DNA from 4 places in the Kitasatospora sp. NPDC089509 genome. Region 2 is predicted to be linked to each of the others. Evidence: riboswitches for the same ligand, from Rfam matches in the RefSeq annotation. Region 2 holds a riboswitch; each other region holds the start of a gene.
What was found. Region 2 has a riboswitch for cyclic di-AMP ahead of ACIP4P_RS16925 (hypothetical protein). Riboswitches for the same ligand answer to the same signal wherever they lie in the genome.
Positions count from the first base shown of each region.

Region 1: linked by a shared signal. The riboswitch ahead of ACIP4P_RS39320 (M23 family metallopeptidase) and the one ahead of ACIP4P_RS16925 (hypothetical protein) in region 2 are both predicted to bind cyclic di-AMP.
Region 3: linked by a shared signal. The riboswitch ahead of ACIP4P_RS36070 (M23 family metallopeptidase) and the one ahead of ACIP4P_RS16925 (hypothetical protein) in region 2 are both predicted to bind cyclic di-AMP.
Region 4: linked by a shared signal. The riboswitch ahead of ACIP4P_RS39170 (transglycosylase family protein) and the one ahead of ACIP4P_RS16925 (hypothetical protein) in region 2 are both predicted to bind cyclic di-AMP.

Region 1 covers NZ_JBIVHS010000031.1:24,938-29,957, forward strand. Annotated here, with positions in the region: gene ACIP4P_RS39310 (GNAT family N-acetyltransferase) at 1-550, opposite strand, end outside; gene ACIP4P_RS39315 (hypothetical protein) at 593-1,468, shown strand; gene ACIP4P_RS39320 (M23 family metallopeptidase) at 1,583-2,416, opposite strand; cyclic di-AMP (ydaO/yuaA leader) riboswitch at 2,429-2,587, opposite strand; gene ACIP4P_RS39325 (YiaA/YiaB family inner membrane protein) at 2,785-3,075, shown strand; gene ACIP4P_RS39330 (alpha/beta fold hydrolase) at 3,211-4,035, shown strand; gene ACIP4P_RS39335 (TetR/AcrR family transcriptional regulator) at 4,088-4,666, shown strand.
Region 2 covers NZ_JBIVHS010000007.1:41,734-46,753, reverse strand. Annotated here, with positions in the region: gene ACIP4P_RS16930 (esterase/lipase family protein) at 1-1,123, shown strand, start outside; cyclic di-AMP (ydaO/yuaA leader) riboswitch at 1,384-1,549, shown strand; gene ACIP4P_RS16925 (hypothetical protein) at 1,551-2,885, shown strand; gene ACIP4P_RS16920 (IclR family transcriptional regulator) at 3,055-3,852, opposite strand; gene aceB (malate synthase A) at 4,054-5,020, shown strand, end outside.
Region 3 covers NZ_JBIVHS010000025.1:105,390-110,409, forward strand. Annotated here, with positions in the region: gene ACIP4P_RS36060 (DUF2470 domain-containing protein) at 113-832, shown strand; gene ACIP4P_RS36065 (APC family permease) at 861-2,396, opposite strand; gene ACIP4P_RS36070 (M23 family metallopeptidase) at 2,778-3,392, opposite strand; cyclic di-AMP (ydaO/yuaA leader) riboswitch at 3,395-3,576, opposite strand; gene ACIP4P_RS36075 (MFS transporter) at 3,668-5,020, shown strand, end outside.
Region 4 covers NZ_JBIVHS010000030.1:103,016-108,035, forward strand. Annotated here, with positions in the region: gene ACIP4P_RS39155 (MazG family protein) at 1-689, shown strand, start outside; gene ACIP4P_RS39160 (SDR family NAD(P)-dependent oxidoreductase) at 737-1,162, opposite strand; gene ACIP4P_RS39165 (cytochrome P450) at 1,441-2,742, shown strand; cyclic di-AMP (ydaO/yuaA leader) riboswitch at 2,953-3,121, shown strand; gene ACIP4P_RS39170 (transglycosylase family protein) at 3,126-4,013, shown strand; gene eno (phosphopyruvate hydratase) at 4,267-5,020, shown strand, end outside.

The DNA of each region.
Region 1 (5,020 bases), on a different contig from region 2:
CGTCGGCGAGCAGCGAGTACTGGTACGAGTCGCTCCAGACGCCGCCCTTGTACAGGTCGTGCCGGACGTGCCCCTCCAACTGGAAGCCGAGCCGGGTGAGCACCTTGGCCGAGGCGGCGTTGTCCACGTCGACCCGGGCGGCCAGCCGGTGCAGGCCGAGCACGTCGAAGGAGAACCCGCAGAGCAGTCCGGCGATCTCACCCGCGTAGCCCAGGCCCCAGACCGGGCGGCTCAGCACGTAGCCGAGGCGGGCGGAGCGGTAGGTGCCGAGGGTGAGGCTGGCGTGCGCGACCGGCACCGCCTCCGCCGGGTCCTCGGCGTCCTCCCGCCGGACCACGGCGAGCCGGTAGGTGTCCCGCGACTCGGCCATCGCCTCCTCCAGGTAGAGCTCGATCTGGTCGGCGCAGGTCTCCCGGTCGCGCGGCTCGAAGGGCAGGTAGCGGGTCACCTCCGGGTCGCCGAACAGCGCGTGCAGCGCGTCCACTTCCTCCGGGGTGTGGTGGTACTCGCGGATGGCCAACCGGGGACCGGTGAGTCGCACGGGGATCATGGCTGCCGACCCTACCCGCGCCCGGCGGTTACCGTTTCGAACATGAACGACGAAGACCTGCGGCTCGCCCCGCGCACCAGGGCCGCCGACCTGCTCGCCTGGGCGGCCGGAGAGGACCGGGCGCCGGTGGCCGAGGAGCCGCTGCGCACGGTGCTCGCGCTGCTGGAACTGGGCGACGGCAGGATGCACGACGGCTGGCCCGAACTGACCTCCGCCGCGGTGGAGCACCTGCTGTACGAGCGGCTCCACCTCTACGTCCAGCCCGCACCGGAACAGGACCCGCTGGCCTACGGCGAGGCGGTGCGGCTGCTGGTCGACCACCAGCGGGCCGCGAAGCGGCTCAACGCCAAGCGGCAGGAGCGGCTGCACGCCGAGGCCGAGTGGCAGGGCGAGGTGGCGGTCGGGCTGCTGCACCGCGCCGACCTGGTGACCTGGCCCCGGCTGTACGCGGTGCTGCTGCACGCGCACGACGTGGACGTGACGGACCCGGCGGCCGTCCGGGACTGGCTGGCGGGCTTCGCCGGGCTGACCGAGGAGGAGCGCCTGGCCGGGTACCAGGCGCTGACGCCGACCGGCTGGCTGGACGATCCGGACGAGCAGGGCTGGTGGGCGCCGGGCCGGGTGCTGTCGGTCGGCATGGCCACCGACGGCGCGCGGCGGCTGCTGGAGCAGGGCCTGATGCGGCGCAGCTACCGCAACCTGGCCGAGCTGAACGCGCTGGGGCGGCCGATGCCGGACGAACTGACCGGGGGCTTCGAGGAGTTCGAGGAGGCGGCGGCCGAGGCGGCGCTCGACCTGCTCGGCGAGTGGACGGTGCCCGGGCTGCCGCGGCTGCTGGTCGAGGAGTTCCCGGAGCTCGCGCCGGAGCCGGGGACGGCGGAGATCGACGCGTACCTGGCGCAGCTGCCGGCGGAGTGAGGTGCCGCGAAGGCCCCGGACGCGCGTGCGTGCGTACGTCCCGGGCCTTCGGCTACGGGTTCGCCGGCTGCCGACCGCCGACTGTCGACCGCCGACTGCTACGGGTTCACCGGGTCACGGGTTGAGGCCGTGCTGCTGGAGCCAGGGCTCCGGGTCGACCGGGGCGCCGCCGCCGGGGCGGACCTCCAGGTGCAGGTGCGGGCCGGTCACGTTGCCGGTCGCGCCGACCTTGCCGATCTGCTGGCCGGCGGTCACCTTGCCGGAGCCCTTGATGATCGAGGAGAGGTGGCAGTACCAGATCTCGGTGCCGTCGGGCAGGGTCTCGACGATCCGGTAGCCGTACGCGCCGGACCAGCCGGCCGAGGTGATGGTGCCCTGGCCGACCGCGTGGACCGCGGTGCCGGTGTCGGCGGCGAAGTCCAGGCCGGTGTGCAGGTGGGCCCAGTAGCGGGCGCTCTGGCCGTAGTGGGCGGAGAGGCTGTAGTCCTTCACCGGCAGGGTGAGGGCGGCGGCCTTGACCCGCTCGGCCTCCTCGGCGGCGCGCTTGGCCTCCGCCTCCTTGGCGGCGGCCTTGGCCTCCGCCTCCTGCGCGGCCTGCACGCGGGCGGTCTCCTCGGCGGCGGTGCGCTGGCCGTCGGCCTGCTGCTGGATCCGGGCGGCGAGCGCCAGGCCGGGGTCGGCGGCCAGGGCGACCGGGATCTCGTCCTGGGCCTCGATGGCGGGCGCGGCGGCCGGGGTCGCGGAGGCGAAGCCGGTGGCGCCCAGGGTGGCGGCGACGGCGGTGACGCCGAGCAGCGGGGAGGCTCCGCGGGTCTGACGCGGCATCCGGTGGCGGTTGGCCTCGGCCTCCGGTGCGAGCGCCTCGGGGCTGTCCGGGACGGGGTGGTCGAGGAGCTGGGTACCGGCTGCGGGGCCGGCCGGGTGTGCCGGGGTGTGCGTCGACGCCACGGGGGCGCGCTCCTTTCCTTCCTTCGCGCCTACCGGGTTAGCTGACGGGTTCGGAGCAGGAAGGTCTCCTACGGCCGGGCCGGGGCCCCGCCGATTCACCCCAAGGAACGTGGTTCCCCGGCTCCCTGACCTGCCCGGAGGCCGGTCGGCGGGATTAGGCGACGGCGCACGGTGCCGTCTGGGTACGGCGTTGACGACCGCGCTGCGTTATCAAACGTTAATCCTAGGAGGCTCTGATTCCAAGCCATCCGTCCGGGACGGCTGTGGACCAGGTGATCGGACGTCAACGAACGACCCTTCAACCAACCGGCCCCATCTGAGTACTCCTACTCATGTGCGATCCGGCCGGACGCCCGCATCCTGACGCCATGAGCGCACCGATGCAGTCACGCACCACGGCCGCGTACTACGCCCAGGCCGTCCTCTCCTTCGCCATCTCGGCCGTGGCCCTCGCCGCCGGGATCGCCTACCTGCCCGTCGGCGGCTGGACCCGGGCCTTCCTCGGGATCGGCCTCCTCTACACCGTCACCTCCTCGTTCACGCTCGCCAAGGTGATCCGGGACCGGCAGGAGTCCACGGACACCGTCGCCCGGGTCGACCAGGCCCGGCTGGAGAAGCTGCTCAGCGAGCACGACCCGTTCCGGGTCGAGGGGCCCTGAGCGGGGGTCCCGAGCGAGGCCCTGAACGGGGTCGCCCGGGGCTGTCGGAGGCTTTCGCGGGGGCTTGACGGCTAAGGCTATTAGCCTTAGCTTTATGGCTATCGGCAGCAACGGGCGAGCCAGCGGAGGCCCACCATGAACGGCACCACCACCCCGAGCACCCAGTACCTCGACGTCACCGGCGGCCGGCTCGCGTACGACGACACCCGGCAGGGCGACGGCACCCCCGTCGTCCTGCTCCCCGGCATGCTCGACTCCCGCCGCGCCTACCGGCACCTGCACCCGCTGCTCACCGCGGCCGGGCACCGGGTCATCACCATGGACGTGCGCGGCTTCGGCGAGTCCTCGATCGCCTGGGACGACTACAGCCCCGCCGCCGTCGCCACCGACGTGCTCGCCCTGCTCGACCACCTCGGCATCGAACGGGCCGTCCTGGTCGGCCAGTCCTACACCGGGGCGACCGTCGTCAAGCTCGCCGGGGACGCCCCCCAGCGGGTCGCCGGGATCGCGCTGATCGACGCCTTCGTCGAGCACCGGGCCAACGCCCTGATGAAGGGCGTCATGGTCGTGATGGGCGCCGCGCTGGTCCGGTGGCCCGGCGTCTGGGGCTACTACCTCCGCAAGATGGCCTTCCCCGGCCCCCGCCCCGCCGACCTCGACGGCTACATGGACGGGCTGGTCGCCGCCCTGCACACCCCCGGCCGCCGGACCGCCACCCGAGGCCACGTCACCGGCGACTCCGCGCCGATCGGCTGGTGCGCGGCCGTCCGCTGCCCCGCCCTGGTGCTGATGGGCAGCAAGGACCCCGACTTCCCGAAGCCCGAGGCCGTCGCCGACCTCCAGGCCGAGAAGCTCGGCGCGCGGAAGGTCATGATCGAGGGGTCCGGGCACTACCCGATGGCCGACAACCCGCGGGCCGTCGCCGACGCCCTGCTGCCCTTCCTCGCCGAACTCGCCTGACCCCTCGCCTGACCCCTCGCCTGACCCCTCGCCCCCCGGAGAGACCACCACCATGCCCCGCGTAGGACTGACCCCCGAGCAGGTCGTCGACCACGCCCTCGCGCTCATCGACGACCAGGGCACCGAAGCCCTCACCCTCGCCTCCGTCGCCGCCCGCGCCGGGGTCGCCACCCCCTCGCTGTACAAGCACGTCAGCGGCGGGCTCGCCGAACTGCGGCGGCTCATCGCCGTCCGGGTCACCGAGGAACTCGCCGACCGACTGGCCGAAGCCGCCGTCGGCCGCAGCGGGGACGACGCGGTCACCGCCGTCCTGCGCGCCTACCAGGCCTACGCCACCCGCCACCCGCACCGCTACACCGCCCTCCCCCAGGCCCCGCAGCCGGACGAGGACCTCACCCGCGCCGCCACCCGCCTGGTCGGCGTCATCATCGCCGTCCTCCGCGGCTACGGCCTCGACGGCTCCGAGGCGATCCACGCGGCCCGCACCGTCCGCTCCCTCGCCCACGGCTTCGCCTCGCTGTCCATCACCGGCGCCTTCCAACTCACCGAGGACCTCACCACCACCCACGACCGCCTCATCACCACCCTCACCACGGGCCTCCACGCCTGGCCCCGGCCGGCGAACGACTAGCAACCCCCAGCCCCGGCCCTGGCAGCGGGCCCGAGCACGAGAAGTCGGCCGAGCCGACTTCCAGCGGCAGGCAGCAACAACCCCCACCGGCCCGGAGAACCACCTCGCGAGGCGGACAACACGAGAAGTCGGCCCCGTCGACTTCTCACGCCGGCCAGCCCTTCTCGGAACCCCGCCACCGACCGGAACGCCCACCCAAGGGAGCCGTACAGCCCTCCCCTCCGCACAGGAGACTCGGGCTCGCACGAGAAGTCGGCCGAGCCGACTTCCGGCGGCAGGCGACAACAGCCACCACTCGCCCGGGGAACCGCCCACCACACGGGCTGATCAACACGAGAAGTCGGCCCCGTCGAC
Region 2 (5,020 bases):
CAACGGCTGGGCGAAGGTCGAGCGCTACCTCGACCCCACCCCGGGCTTCGGCCCCGAGCAGTACCCCGCCGACGGCCGCGGCGACCAGGACGGCGCCCGCCGCACCTACTTCGGCACCGGCGAGCCCTCCTCGGCACGCTTCCTGCTCTACTCGGCCACCGGCTGGGACGCCGGCGGCACCGGCACGCCCGTCCTGCTGGTCCACGGCGCCAACGACAACGCCGACCGGGCCTGGGCGAACCCGGGGGAGAGCGGCACCTGCGGGGCGTCCGCCTGCCCCTCCACCGGCCTGGCCCAGTACCTGGCCGGCACCGGCCGCCGGGTCTTCGCCGTCGGCTTCGCCCACAAGCAGGGCGACAACCTGCTCCAAGCCCAGGCCGTCGGCGACGCGCTCGCCCTGATCCGGGCCCGGCTCGGCGTCCCCCGGGTCGACGTGGTGGCCTGGAGCAAGGGCGAGGTGGCGGCCCGGGCGTACGTGTCCTCGGTGCGCCCGGCGCAGGGACGGGCGTACGCGGGCGACGTGCGCCGCCTGATCACCCTCGGCGGGCCGAACGGCGGGCTCGACTACGTCTACGCGCACGGCTGGGACTTCGACCTGGCCACCTGGCCGGCCTGCGGGGGCACCGCCAACGCACCCTCCCCGCACCTGTACATGACCTGTTACGGGACGTACACGGCGCAGCCCTGCCTCGGTGTGCTGCCGACCGGCGGCAGCGACTGCTACCCGGGCCAGCGCCAGCTGCTGGCCCGCTGGGACGCGACCTACGGGGTGGACACCACCGCCCAGGACTGGTGGACCACCTACTACGGCGGCCAGGGCTTCTACACCTCCGGCCAGGGCATCCAGGCGGCCGTCGGCGCCGGCTCGCTGATCGCGCCGCTCCAGCGGGCCGGGATCCCGGCCTCGGTGCCCACCTACCTCCTCGCGGGCGGGTCGGCCGACATCCCGGGCGTGCTGAACGAGAACCGCGGACCCAGCGACGGCATCGTGTTCACCGCGAGCGCCCTGGACACCACCGGCATCGCGACGGTCGGCGGCACCCGGCTGCTCACCGGGCTCAACCACCTGGAGCTGGCCTGGGCGCCGGACGCCGAGGCCCAGGTCGCCGCCTGGCTCGACTGAAGCTCCGGCCGTGCCCTTGGCCGAGTCCCCGGTCGAGCCCCGGCCGAACCTCGGTCGAGCCCTTGGACGAGCCTCCGGGTACCGCCAGGGGATTGATCAACTCGCCGACCACGCAGCGTCGTTGATCGACACCACTGTGAGCTGTGCGACAACCGGCCGGATCCAGTTGTCCGTTCACGGACGGACTGCCTAGCCTGCAACGGTCGTCCGCCGTCGCGGACCCCGCCGCCGGGACGCCGAGTCCCGTCCACCCGCCGGCGGGCACTCGAGCACCACAGCGGACGGGAGCGGGGGAACCAAGGTCAGCGCCCGGCCCGTACGTACCAGCGTGCGGGTCGTGGCTAGGGGTGAAGCCGCTCCACAGGCGGCCGGGCAACTGCAGCCCGAATCCGACAGCTCACCTCGCAGGCGTCGCAGAGGACCCGCCATGCACCAGCCTGCCGGGCGCCGTCGCGCGCCCCGCCACGCCCGTCCCTCCCACCGCGGCCGCAACGCCGCCCTCGCCGCCACCGGCGCGATCGCGATCACCGGCGCCGGCCTGTTCGCGCTGCCGTCCGGCGCCCAGGCCGCCACCGCCCCGACCGTCACCCAGGACCGGCTCGCCCCCGCCGCCATGGTCGCCGGCAAGGCCACCACCGCCTCGCTGGCCCTGCACTCCTCGTCCTGCGTCACCGCGAAGACCGTCGGCGTCGGCGTCCGCGACGCCCGCGGCACCAACCTGGACTTCCCGGGCAACGCGAGCAACGTGCAGATATGCCCGAGCGGGTTCAGCTTCACCAGCGGCGCGCGCACCCTGCCCGCCGGGACGTACAACCAGTTCGGCTTCTGGCAGGACCTGGGCGGAGCCTGGCACAACCTGCCCTCGCAGCAGCTGGTGGTCTCCCGCGCCGGTACCGCGACGCCGACCCCGACCCCGGCGCCGACCCCGACCGCCAAGCCGTCCCCGACCCCGGCCCCGACCACCGCGCCGACCACCGCCCCCACCGCGCAGCCCTCCCCGAGCGTCACCCCGACCCCGACCCCGACCCCGAGCGCCACCGCGACCCCGAGCACCCCGGCGCCGTCCTCCCCGATCGCCGGCAAGTCGCTGACCTGGTCCGACGAGTTCAACGGCCCGATCGCCTGGGGCCAGCGCTGGGTGGGTGACAAGAGCACCGCGTACAAGTACGGCAACCACAACCCGGGCGACAACAAGCTCGACTGGCTGAACAAGAACAACGTCACCGTCGCGAACGGCGTCGCCACCTTCACCGCCACCCCGGGCGGGCCCGCCCTGGAGAACGGCCAGCAGTCCTGGAACACCGGTTTCCTGACGACCGAGGGCTCCGCGGAGGGCTTCCAGGTCAAGACCGGCGACTACGCCGAGGCCCGGGTCAAGATGCCCTCGGTGGCCGGCGCCTGGCCCGCCCTGTGGACCTGGAAGAACGGCAACGGGGAGATCGACTCCTTCGAGTACCACCCGGACAACCCGAACCTGCTGGAGCTGACCAACCACGTCAACCCCAGCAACCCGGAGTACTACACCGACGCCAAGGCCGTCGCCGCGGACCAGTGGGTGACCATCGGCACCTACTACGGCGCCAACTCGGTGGACTGGTACGTCAACGGCGTCAAGGTGTACTCGGACAACAAGGGCGTGGGCAGCAACTTCTCGGCGTACCTGATCCTCAACCTCTCGGTGAGCGCCGGAAAGTACCACCCGGCGCCGCAGGGGAACACCCCGATCAGCTTCTCCGCCGACTACGTGCGCGTCTACCGCTAGGCCGTCGCGTAGGCCATCGCGCAGGCCGTCTAGGCCAGCCGACCCCCAGGACCAGCCGCTCTCAGGAACCGGCAGCCCCCCGACCTCCCCGAGGTCGAGCGGCTGCCGGTTCTTGCGTCTCCACCCTTGCCGTGCAGGTGAATTGACGGGATGTCAGTGGACCCGGAGGTCAGGGCGCCAGGACCTGCCCGAGCCGGGCCGCGATCTGGTGCATCACCGGTACCAGCGCGGACGCCCCCGCCTGCTCCTCCAGGGCCCGGATCCGGGCCTCCGGGCCGGACACCGACAGTGCGGTGGGCGTCGGCGCGCCGGGCACCGCGAGCGCGATGCAGCGGACGCCGATCTCCTGCTCCTGGTCGTCGACCACGTACCCGCGCTCGCGCGCCTCGGCGAGCTGGTCCATCAGCTGCTGGGGGTCGGTGAGGGTGTACTCGGTGTGCGCGGGCAGCGGGTTGGGGCCCAGGATCGCGCGCGCCTCGTCCTCCGGCAGCTGGGCGAGCAGCGCCTTGCCGACGCCGGTGCAGTGCGGCTGCACCCGCCGCCCGACCTCGGTGAACATCCGCATCGAGCGCCGCGACTGCACCTGCCCGACGTACACCACCTCGCCGCCCTCCAGCACCGCCAGGTTGGCGGTCTCGCCGGTGGCCTCCATCAGCTCGGCCAGGTACGGGCGGGCCCAGCTGCCGAGCAGGCGGCCGGCCGTCTCGCCGAGCCGGATCAGCCGGGGGCCGAGGGTGTAGCGGCGTGCGGTGTCCTGGCGGACGTAGCCCTGCTGGACGAGGGTACGGACCAGTCGGTGGATGGTCGGCATGGGGAGGCCGGACGTGCTGGAGAGTTCGCTGAGGGTGGCGATCCCGCCGGAGTCGGCCAGCGCCTCCAGGAGTTGGAAGGCGCGCTCGACGGACTGCACGCCGCCGCTCGCGCGGTCGGCGCCTGTCGTCGATGCTGTGTCGGGGGTCGCAACCACCGGCGTTCCCTTCGCTGTCGGGGAGGAGTAGAGTCCCGGCGACCTCTTCAACAAACCGTTGAAATTCTGTATCGCGGAAACTAGTCTCCACCTTACAGAATCGAACTCGCCGACAGGCGGGTAACGATCGAGGAAGTTCCCCAGGAAGTTCCCACCGGAGCTCCCTTCGTCAGGCTCAACCGTCTTAGGAGTGTCCTGCTCATGGCTGCAGATCAGGGACCCTCCCCCAGCCTCCGGCCGGGGGTACCCCCAATCACCTCCTCTCTCGCCGCTCCGGTCGTCACTGTCGCCGGACCGCGCGTCCACCGGGCGGAGGAGGTGCTCACCCCGGAGGCGGTCGCCTTCGTCGTGGGCCTCCATCGCGCCTTCGAGGGCCGCCGGCAGGAGCTCCTGGCGAGGCGGAGGACCCGACGGGCGGAGATCGCCCGCACCGGCACGCTGGACTTCCTCCCCGAGACCGCCGACGTCCGGGCCGGGGACTGGAAGGTCGCCGAGGCGCCGCGCGCCCTCCAGGACCGCCGGGTCGAGATCACCGGCCCGACCGACCGCAAGATGGTCATCAACGCGCTCAACTCCGGGGCGCGGATCTGGCTCGCCGACTTCGAGGACGCCACCTCCCCGACCTGGGAGAACGTGGTCAGCGGGCAGGTCAACCTGATCGACGCCTTCGAGGGCCGGATCGACTTCACCAGCTCGGCCGGCAAGGCCTATGCCCTCAAGCCCGCCGCCGAGCTCGCCACCGTCGTGGTCCGCCCGCGCGGCTGGCACCTGGACGAGAACCACCTGCTGGTCGACGGCGTCCCGGTGGCCGGCGCCTTCGTCGACTTCGGCCTGTACTTCTTCCACAATGCCGCCCGGCTGCTCGCCAAGGGCGCCGAGGACCCCAACTCCGGCCCGTACTTCTACCTCCCGAAGACCGAGAGCCACCTCGAAGCCCGGCTCTGGAACGACGTCTTCACCCACGCCCAGGCCGAGTTGGGCATCCCGCACGGCACCGTCCGGGCCACCGTGCTGATCGAGACCATCACCGCGGCCTTCGAGATGGACGAGATCCTCCACGAGCTGCGCGAGCACGCGGCCGGCCTCAACGCCGGGCGCTGGGACTACCTGTTCTCGATCGTCAAGAACTTCCGCGACGCCGGCGAGCACTACATCCTGCCGGACCGCA
Region 3 (5,020 bases), on a different contig from region 2:
GGCCCTCGCCGCACCCGCCGCACCCCGTACACGCCGCACCCCGCTCCCCGTACTTGCCACACCCTCGCGCGGACATTAGGTTAGCCTCACCTAACCAACAGGAGGTCCGCCCATGAGCCACCCCACCGGCGACACCGAGGTGCCCGAGCCCACCACCGCCGACCGGGTCCACAGCCTGCTCAGCGCGACCTCCTCGCTCACCGTCCGCGCCCTCGGCGAGCGCCACGACCTGGACGCCCCCGTCTCCGTCCACGGCTCCCGGCTGCGCCTGTGCCTCCCGCTGGACGCCCCGCTCACCACGGCCGCCGCCGGTGCCACCGACGGCCTGGCCGTCGTCCTCGACGTCACCGACGTCTCCCCCGTCGCCGTGCGCCACCGCGTCCGCGCCCGGCTCACCCTGGCCGGCCGGCTGCACCTGGCCCACCTCGCCGACGACGGCCTCGGCGTGCACCTGCGGGTGGACGTCGCCCACGCCGTCCTGTCCACCCCGTACGGCACCAGCGCGCTCACCGCCGAGGACCTCGCCCACGCCGTCCCCGACCCGCTGGCCCGGCACGAGGCCGCCCTGCTCACCCACCTGGCCGACGACCACGCCGACGCCCTCGACCTGCTCACCCGGCTGCTCGACCCGGCCCTGCTCGCCGGCAACCCGGAGGTGCGCCCGCTGGCCCTGGACCGGCACGGCCTGGTCCTGCGCCTGGACCACCCGCACGGCCACCGCGACGTCCGCCTGGTCTTCCCCGAACCCGCCTGCGACACCGAGGACTTCGGCCACCGGATGCACGCCCTGCTGAGCGCCGCCGAGCACGGCCTGCCCGCCCACCGGCACTGAGCCCGCCGCCCACCCGGCACCGCCCCGCTCAGCGCTCCACCGCGTCCTCCAGCACGATCCGCCCCATCCGCGCGTACAGCTCCGGCCGAACCCGTCGCAGCACCAAGGCCGTTCCGATCCCGACCAGGAACACCCCGATCACCAGGTACGGGATCAGCCGGAACACCAGGGTGCCCGCCGCCGCCCCGGCCACCGCCCCCCGGTCGGCCACCAGCAGCGCCACCACCGCGCCCATCGCCACCCCGCCGACCAGCGGAGCGAGCAGGGTGCGGAACCAGTGCGCGGTCTCCGGGTGCCGCCGCTGCACGTGGAAGTACCCGACCACCGCGAAGGAGCACAGCGTCTGCACCACCAGGATCGCCATCGTCCCCAACAGCGCCAGCAGCGTGTACAGATGGACGTACGGATCCATCCCGGCCAGCAGGAACGCCAGCACCAGCCCGGCCGCGACCGCCGACTGCACGACCGAGGCGACGTACGGCGAGCCGTGCCGCGGATGGGTCCGGCCGAGCGCCGGGTGCAGCAGCCCCTCCCGCCCGATCGCGTACAAGTACCGTGCGGCGCACTGGTGGAAGGCCATCGCGCAGGCGAACGAGCCGGTGACGACCAGCCATTGGAACACCGTGACCGCCCAGGCCCCGAGGTGCTCGCCCAGCGGATCGAAGAACAGGCTGTTCCCGTCCTTGCCCGGCACCGCACCGCCCGCCACCGCGACGGCGTGCCCGACTCCGTTGCCGGACAGGATCATCCAGGAGACGAACACGTAGAACAGGCCGATCCCGACCACCGACACCATGGTCGCCCGCGGCACCACCCGCTTCGGGTCGCGCGACTCCTCCCCGTACATCGCGGTCGACTCGAAGCCCACCCAGGAGCAGAACGCGAAGACCAGGCCCACCCCGGCCGCCGCCGTGCCCGAACTGCCCACTCCCTTCAGCCCGTTCAGCGGACTCACGGCCCCGAGCACGATTCCGTCCGGCCCGCCGCCGGCGGCCAGCACGGCCAGCGAGACCGCGCCCAGCACCGCGATCTCCAGCAGCAGCGCCACCCCGAGCACCTTCGCCGTCAGATGCAGGTCGAACCAGGCCGTCACCCCGATCACCGTCAGCCCGACCAGCGCGTACCAGCCCCAGTCGAGGTCCACGCCCGCCTGCGAACGGACCAGCCCGCGCAGCGAGTAGGCGAAGAAGCCGATGACCGAGGCCTCGAAGACGATGTACGCCAGCAGCGCGAGCAGCCCCGACGCCATCCCGGCCACCCGGCCCAGCCCGTGCGAGACGTACCCGTAGAACGCCCCGGCGGCCGTGATGTGCCGGGCCATCGCCACGTACCCGACCGAGAAGACCGTGAGCACCACGGTCGCCAGGACGTACGCGGCGGGCGCCCCGGCCCCGTTGCCCTGCCCGATGATGATCGGCAGGTTCCCGGTCATCGCGGTGATCGGGGCGGCGGTGGCGACCGCCATGAACACCACGCCCGGCAGACCGACCGAGTCCGCCTTCAGCCGGTCGACCCCGTCCGACCCGACCCGCGGCCCGACCGCGTCCCCGCTCCGGACGGTCATCCGGCCTCCTCGTCCACCCGGGCGCGCCCGCCCGTCGGACCGGCCGGGCGCTGACTGCGGACAGGATCGCGCGGCGGGGCACGGCCCACGGAACCGCAGATCATCCGAAGAACCGGCGGAGTTGACGCCGCGTTCGAGCCGTCGAACGCGGTCCGGAAGCGCCGGGGACGCCGGAGCCGACGAGGACTCCGGACACGACGGTGGCCGGCCCCGGCCGCACGAGAGTTCTCGTACGGCCGGGGCCGGCCGTGGGCGTGACCCGCGCCCAGATCCACCGGTGCGGCGATCACCCGGTCGAGCGGTCACCCGACATGACCATCCCGGGTGGTCGATTCGCCCCGCACCAGCGGTGGTTCAGGAATCCCGGCGGGAGCCGGTGGTTCAGAGCGCGACGCCGTGCGCGCGCAGGTAGCTGACCGGGTTGATGTCCGAGCCGTAGTCCGGACCGGTCCGGACCTCGAAGTGCAGGTGCGGGCCGGTCACGTTGCCGGTCGCACCGGAGTAGCCGAGCTGCTGACCGGCGGCGACGGACTGACCGACCTTCACACCGATCGAGGAGAGGTGCGCGTACTGCGCGTACTTGCCGTCGGCGAGCTTGAGCTCGACCTCGTTGCCGTAGGCGCCGTCGTAGGCGGCCTTCACCACGACCCCGTTGGCGACGGCGCGCAGCGGGGTGCCGGTGGAGCAGACGAAGTCCTGGCCGGTGTGGTGGCCGGAGGCCCACATGGCGCCCGCCACCCCGTAGGCCTCGCCCAGCACCGGGGCGGCGAGCGGGGCGACGTAGCCGGAGGTGACGGCGGCCGGGACGACCGCGGCCGGAGCAGCGGCCGGGGCGACAGCGGCCGGGGCGGCCACGACGACGGCGGCCGGGGTGCTGGTCGCCTGGGCGTTCATCGCGGTCACGAGCGGCAGGACGAACGAGACGCCGGTGACGGCGGCGGCGATGCCGATGCGGGCGGCACGGGGCAGGGCGATACGACGAGCCTGTGCAGGCATGGAATTTTCCTCTCCGACGCCTGCGAGGTGAGCTGTCGGGTTCGGGCTGGAGTTGCCCGGCCGCATGCGCGGCTTCACCCCGAGCCGGTCCTGGTGGTCCGCGCTGTGAAAGCGCGAACTCCGGTCCGGCGACTTACCTGTGGGTCCCCCGCTCCTGCCGTACAGAGTTCGTTGCGAGCCACCGGGCAGCGGCAGGACTCGGCGTTCCACCCGGCGGATCCGTCCGGGCTGGCCGGGCGGTCGCTGAACTAAAACTCATCCGTTCGGGTGAAGCAATGTCGATCTCTCGAAACAGCGGCCGATCCCGCCCCCGCGGTCACCCTCCGCATGATCCGCCGTACGGTCCGTGCACGATCCGTTCACCCGGCGCCACTGATCCACGACCCTGCGCCGACCAGTGCAACACCGGGCGACCAGAGGAGCACCCACCGTCACCGACCGACACACCACCCGGTGACCCTTGTCACGTACACCCCCGTGGGCACAGGATTCGACCCGTGGCCACCTCTCACGCCGGCACCCTGCGCCTGGGCAGCGCACAGGGTCGCTGGGTCCTCCTCGCAACGGTGCTCGGCTCCAGCATGGCGATGCTCGACGGCACCGTGGTGAACGTCGCCCTGCCCCGGATCGGCGCCGACCTCGGCGCCACCCTCGCCTCCCTGCAATGGACCCTGAACGCCTATCTGCTCACCCTGGCGGGCCTGATCCTGCTCGGCGGCGCGCTCGGCGACCGCTACGGGCGGCGCCGGGTCTTCCTGATCGGCGTGGTCTGGTTCGCCGCCGCTTCGGCGGCCTGCGCCGCCGCCCCGACCATCCACGTGCTGATCGCCGCCCGCGCCGTCCAGGGCATCGGCGGGGCGCTGCTCACCCCGGGCTCGCTCGCGATGCTCCAGGCCGTCTTCCACCCGGACGACCGCTCGGCCGCGGTCGGCCTGTGGTCCGGCCTCGGCGGGGTGTCGGCGGCCGTCGGCCCCTTCCTCGGCGGCTGGCTGGTGGACGGCCCCGGCTGGCGCTGGATCTTCCTGCTGAACCTGCCGCTGGCCGCCGCCGTGATCGCGGTGACCTCCCGTTACGTCCCGGAGAGCCGGGACGAGTCCGCCGCCGGCCGCTTCGACGTGCCCGGCGCCCTGCTCGCCGCCCTCGCCCTCGGCGCGATCACCTACGCGCTCACCGCCGCCGGGGAGGGGCTGTCCCCCGCCGTCTGGGTCACCGGCGTGGCCGGTCTGCTGCTGGGCGCGGCCTTCGTGGCCGTGGAGCGGCGGGCGCCCGACCCGATGCTGCCGCTCGGGCTGTTCTCCTCCCGGCTGTTCACCACCGTGAACCTGGTCACCCTGTGCGTCTACGCGGCGTTCAGCGGGGTGTTCTTCCTGCTGGTGGTGCAGCTGCAGATCGTCGCCGGCTTCTCCCCGCTGGTCTCCGGCTTCGCGCTGGTGCCGATCACGGTGCTGATGCTGACCCTGTCCGCGCGCGCCGGGCGCCTCGGCAAGCGGATCGGCCCGCGCATCCCGCTCACCGTCGGCCCGCTGCTGTGCGCCGCCGGGGTGCTGCTGATGCTGCGCACCGGCCCCGGCTCCTCCTACTGGGCGGACGTGCTGCCGGCCGTCGCGGTGATGGGTTCCGGGATGACG
Region 4 (5,020 bases), on a different contig from region 2:
AGATCGAGGTGCTGCCGGGCTCGTACGACCTGCCCGGGGCGCGGCTGCTGGACCTGGCCTCGGTGATGGACCGGCTGCGCTCGCCCGGCGGCTGCCCGTGGGACGCCGAGCAGACCCACGAGAGCCTTGTGAAGTACCTGGTCGAGGAGGCCTACGAGCTGGTCGAGGCGATCGAGCAGGGGGACCGGGACGCGCTGCGCGAGGAGTTGGGCGACGTCCTGTTCCAGGTCCTGTTCCACGCCCGGATCGCCGAGGAGCACCCGACCGATCCGTTCACCGTCGACGACGTGGCCGGGGACATGGTCGAGAAGCTGCTCTACCGGCACCCGCACGTGTTCGGGGACGTCGAGGTGGCGGGCGCCGCCGAGGCGGAGGCCAACTGGGAGCAGCTGAAGGCGGCCGAGAAGGCGGACCGGGAGTCCGTCCTGGACGGCGTCCCGGCCGGGCTGCCGGCGCTGGCGTACGCGGCGAAGCTGGTGTCCCGGGTCCGCCGGGCGGGCTTCACCGGGGTGCCGGACGAGCCGTACGTCCTGCCGGGGGAGCTGACCGCGGAGTCGGCGGGCCGGCTGCTGCTGGCCGTCGCGCAGCGGGCGCACGACGCCGGGGTGGACGTGGACGCGGCGCTGCGCTCGGCCGCGCGCGGCTACCGGGACGCGGTGCGCGCGGCCGAGGGGCTCAAGCCGGAGTAGCCCGGTTCGGGCCGGAGCCGGCCCGGCCCAGGCCGGACGGGAGCGGCTCAGGCCGCCGTGGCGGTCCGGCCGACCGGCTGCCGCTGCGGCGGGACGAGCTCGCCGATCGCCTCGCCGACCAGGGCGACCAGTTCGGCGAGCCGCTCCAGGTCGAGGTGGTCGGGCAGCTCGGCGAGGGAGACGATCCGCTCCCCGCGCGGGCCGGCGACGCAGAAGAGGTCGATCGGCCCGAGGTGCTTCTCGGCGGTGTCGACCAGGGCGGCGACGTCGCTGGGCCGGCGGATGTCGCCGCAGACGCCCACCACGGGGCAGCCCGGCCGGTCGAGTTCGGCGGCGAGGTCCTCCGCGATCCCGACGTGCTGGTCGGCGATCAGCATCCCGGCGGCGCCGGCCGCGGTGAACCGGCGGGCGAGGTCGGCTCCCGAACCGCCGTCGAGTACCGCGATGACGACGACTGCTCCGCTGACCCGCATGGCCTGCTCCTCCCTGTGGGCGACACCGCACCGGCGCCCACGCATACTGCGGAGGATCGTAGGCACGTCCTGACCCTCCGCAACAGGGATTACCCCGCAGGTGACCAGGCTCACGCCTGCCACCCGGCCAAGAGCTGTCCAAGGGCTGTCCACGGACCGTCCACGGGGCGTCCACGGAGGGTTGGCACACTGCTCGCGCGCCGCTCACGAACGGTTCGCGAACCGGTGATGTTCCGCCGGTAGCCGGGCGCCGCCGGTCCAGCGGTTACGGTCGACCCATGCCAGCTCAGCCCGATGCCGCTCAGTCCGCCGCCCAGCCCGACCCCCAGCTCTTCACCTGGGAGTTCGCCGCCGACCCGTACCCCGCCTACGCCTGGCTGCGCGAGCACGCCCCGGTGCACCGCACCACGCTGCCGAGCGGGGTGGAGGCCTGGCTGGTGACCAGGTACGCGGACGCCCGGCAGGCGCTCGCGGACGGCCGGCTGTCGAAGAACCCGGCGCACCACAGCGAGCAGGCGCACCGCACCGGCCGGGTCGGCATCCCGGGGGAGCGGCAGGCGGACCTGATGACCCACCTGCTGAACATCGACCCGCCGGACCACACCCGGCTGCGCCGACTGGTGTCGAAGGCTTTCACCCCGCGCCGGGTGGCCGAGTTCGAGCCGCGGGTGCAGCAGTTGACCGACCGGCTGATCGACGGCTTCGCGCAGCGCGGATCGGCCGACCTGATCCACGAGTTCGCCTTCCCGCTCCCCATCTACGCGATCTGCGACATGCTGGGCGTGCCGGCCGAGGACCAGGACGACTTCCGCGACTGGGCGGGCATGATGATCCGACACGGCGGCGGCCAACGCGGCGGCGTGGGCCGGGCGGTGAAGAAGATGCGGGCGTACCTGCTGGAGCTGATCCACCGCAAGCGGGCGGACCTCGGCGACGACCTGATCTCCGGCCTGATCCGGGCGAGCGACCACGGCGAGCACCTGAGCGAGAACGAGGCCGCGGCGATGGCCTTCATCCTGCTGTTCGCCGGGTTCGAGACCACCGTCAACCTGATCGGCAACGGGACGTACGCGCTGCTGCGCAACCCCGGGCAGCGGGCGCTGCTGCAGGAGTCGGTGGCCCGCGGCGAGACCGCGCTGCTGGAGACCGGGATCGAGGAACTCCTGCGCTACGACGGGCCGGTGGAGCTGGCGACCTGGCGGTTCGCGACCCGGCCGCTGACCATCGGCGGGGTGGACATCCCGGTCGGCGATCCGGTGCTGGTGGTGCTGGCGGCGGCGGACCGCGACCCGGCCCGGTTCTCCGACGAGAACACCCTGGACCTGGCCCGGACCGACAATCCCCACCTGGGCTTCGGGCACGGCATCCACTACTGCATCGGCGCCCCGCTGGCCCGGCTCGAAGGACGGTCCGCGCTGGCCACGCTGCTTTCCCGGCTGCCCGATCTGCGCCTGGCCGAAAGTCCGGAGAACCTGCGCTGGCGCGGTGGCCTGATCATGCGTGGATTGCGTGAACTTCCGGTCGAATTCAGTCCGGAAGTGCGTTCGCCGCACGCCCGCCCGGAGGCTCCGACACACTGACGCGGGGTCGCGAACGGCGCCTCGGCGACGGTATGAACACCCATCAAACCGGACAAAGCCCCGCCGTCCGTAGGCGATCGAACACGCGCCGTAATTCTTGTGTGATGTCGGCGATATGAGCTTGTGATTGATCTGAGGATCTGTCTAGTCTCCCTGGAGTTCGCAGCTGCGGACCCCGAACGCGGAACGCCGAGTCCTGCCCGCCGCGCCACGGGAAACCGACCAGAACCCTGGGCAGGGGCGGGGGAACCAGGTTTGTTGCCGTTCTCCCACGGCTCGGGGTGAAGCCGCCCGCGCGGGACCGTTCCCGCATACGGCGGCCGGGCCACCTCCCGGTCCGAACCCGACAGCTCACCTCGCAGGCGTGCGGAGAGGGACCCTTCATGCTGCTCGTTGGATCTGGCCGTCACCGTCGTCGCACCCAGGCCGAGAAGGCCATCGCCGTCGCGGGTGTGGCCGGCGTCGGACTCGCGCTGCCGCTCCTCACCGCCACCGGCGCGTCCGCCGCCCCGGCCTCCGCCTGGGACTCCGTCGCCCAGTGCGAGAGCGGCGGCGACTGGGGCATCAACACCGGCAACGGCTTCTACGGCGGCCTGCAGTTCACCTCCAGCACCTGGAAGGCGTACGGCGGCACCGCGTACGCGGCGCAGGCCAACCAGGCCAGCCGGGCGCAGCAGATCACGGTCGCCGAGAAGGTGCTCGCCTCGCAGGGCCCGGGCGCCTGGCCGGTCTGCTCCAAGAAGGCGGGGCTGAGCAAGGGCGGCGCCCCGGCGGCCGTGGACACCTCCTCGGACGCCAAGCCGCAGTCCGCCCAGCAGCAGTCCACCCCGAAGCAGCAGGCCCCCAAGACCCAGGCCCCCAAGACCCAGGCCCCCAAGCCCGCCGCGAAGCCCGCCCCGCAGCAGGACGACGCCAAGCCGGCCGCCCCGCAGCTGGCCAAGCCGCAGCTGCAGGGCTTCCCGGGCAAGGCCGGCTGGGACGCCGACTCGAAGGTGTACTGGTACCAGAACGGCGGCTCCTGGTACTGGACCAGCCACCAGAGCGTCTACCAGCAGTACGCCCCGCAGGCCGCCGCCCAGCCGCAGCAGGCCCCGCAGGCCGCCGCCCAGGGCGGTCACGACTACACCGTCCGCTCCGGCGACACGCTGTCGACCATCGCCGCCGCCCAGGGCGTGTCCGGCGGCTGGCAGGCGGTCTACGACGGCAACCGCGGCACGGTCGGCGGCAACCCGAACCTGATCATGCCCGGCCAGGTCCTGCACCTCGGCTGAGCCGTCCCCGGACGCATTCCGAGGGGGTCGCGCCCGGCGCGGCCCCCTTCGTCCGCATTCGCCCGCTCCGGCCGGACCGGCTGGGACGAGCAGGTGAACTACCGGTGGGTAGCGGGGCCACACGCTGAGACGGAGCCGAGGTCGAGGTGGCCCCGGGAGCCCGGGCGGTTAGGCTCTGGTCGTAACGACTCCGCAATCATCCGGCCGACCGCACCACCGTGGGCCGGACCCTGCTTCCGCAAGGAGATGCTTCGTGCCGTCCATCGATGTCGTCGTAGCCCGCGAAATCCTCGACTCCCGCGGCAACCCCACGGTCGAGGTCGAGGTCGGCCTCGACGACGGCAGCACGGGTCGTGCCGCTGTGCCGTCGGGTGCCTCGACCGGCGCCTTCGAGGCGCTGGAGCTGCGCGACGGTGACAAGAACCGCTACTTCGGCAAGGGCGTGGAGAAGGCCGTCCTGGCCGTCATCGAGCAGATCGGCCCGGAGCTGGTCGGCTACGACGCCACCGAGCAGCGCCTGATCGACCAGGCCATGCTCGACCTGGACGCCACCCCGGACAAGTCCTCGCTCGGCGCCAACGCCATCCTGGGCGTCTCGCTGGCCGTCGCGCACGCCGCCTCCGAGGCCAGCGACCTGCCGCTGTTCCGCTACCTGGGCGGCCCGAACGCCCACGTCCTGCCGGTCCCGATGATGAACATCCTCAACGGCGGCTCGCACGCGGACTCCAACGTCGACATCCAGGAGTTCATGATCGCTCCGATCGGCGCGGAGTCCTTCTCCGAGGCCGTCCGCTGGGGCGTCGAGGTCTACCACACCCTCAAGGGCGTGCTGAAGGAGCGCGGCCTGTCCACCGGCCTCGGCGACGAGGGCGGCTTCGCGCCGAACCTGGACAGCAACCGCGAGGCCCTGGACCTCATCACCGAGGCCATCCAGAAGGCCGGTTACGTGCCCGGCCGCGACATCGCGCTCGCCCTGGACGTCGCCGCCTCCGAGTTCTACCAGGACG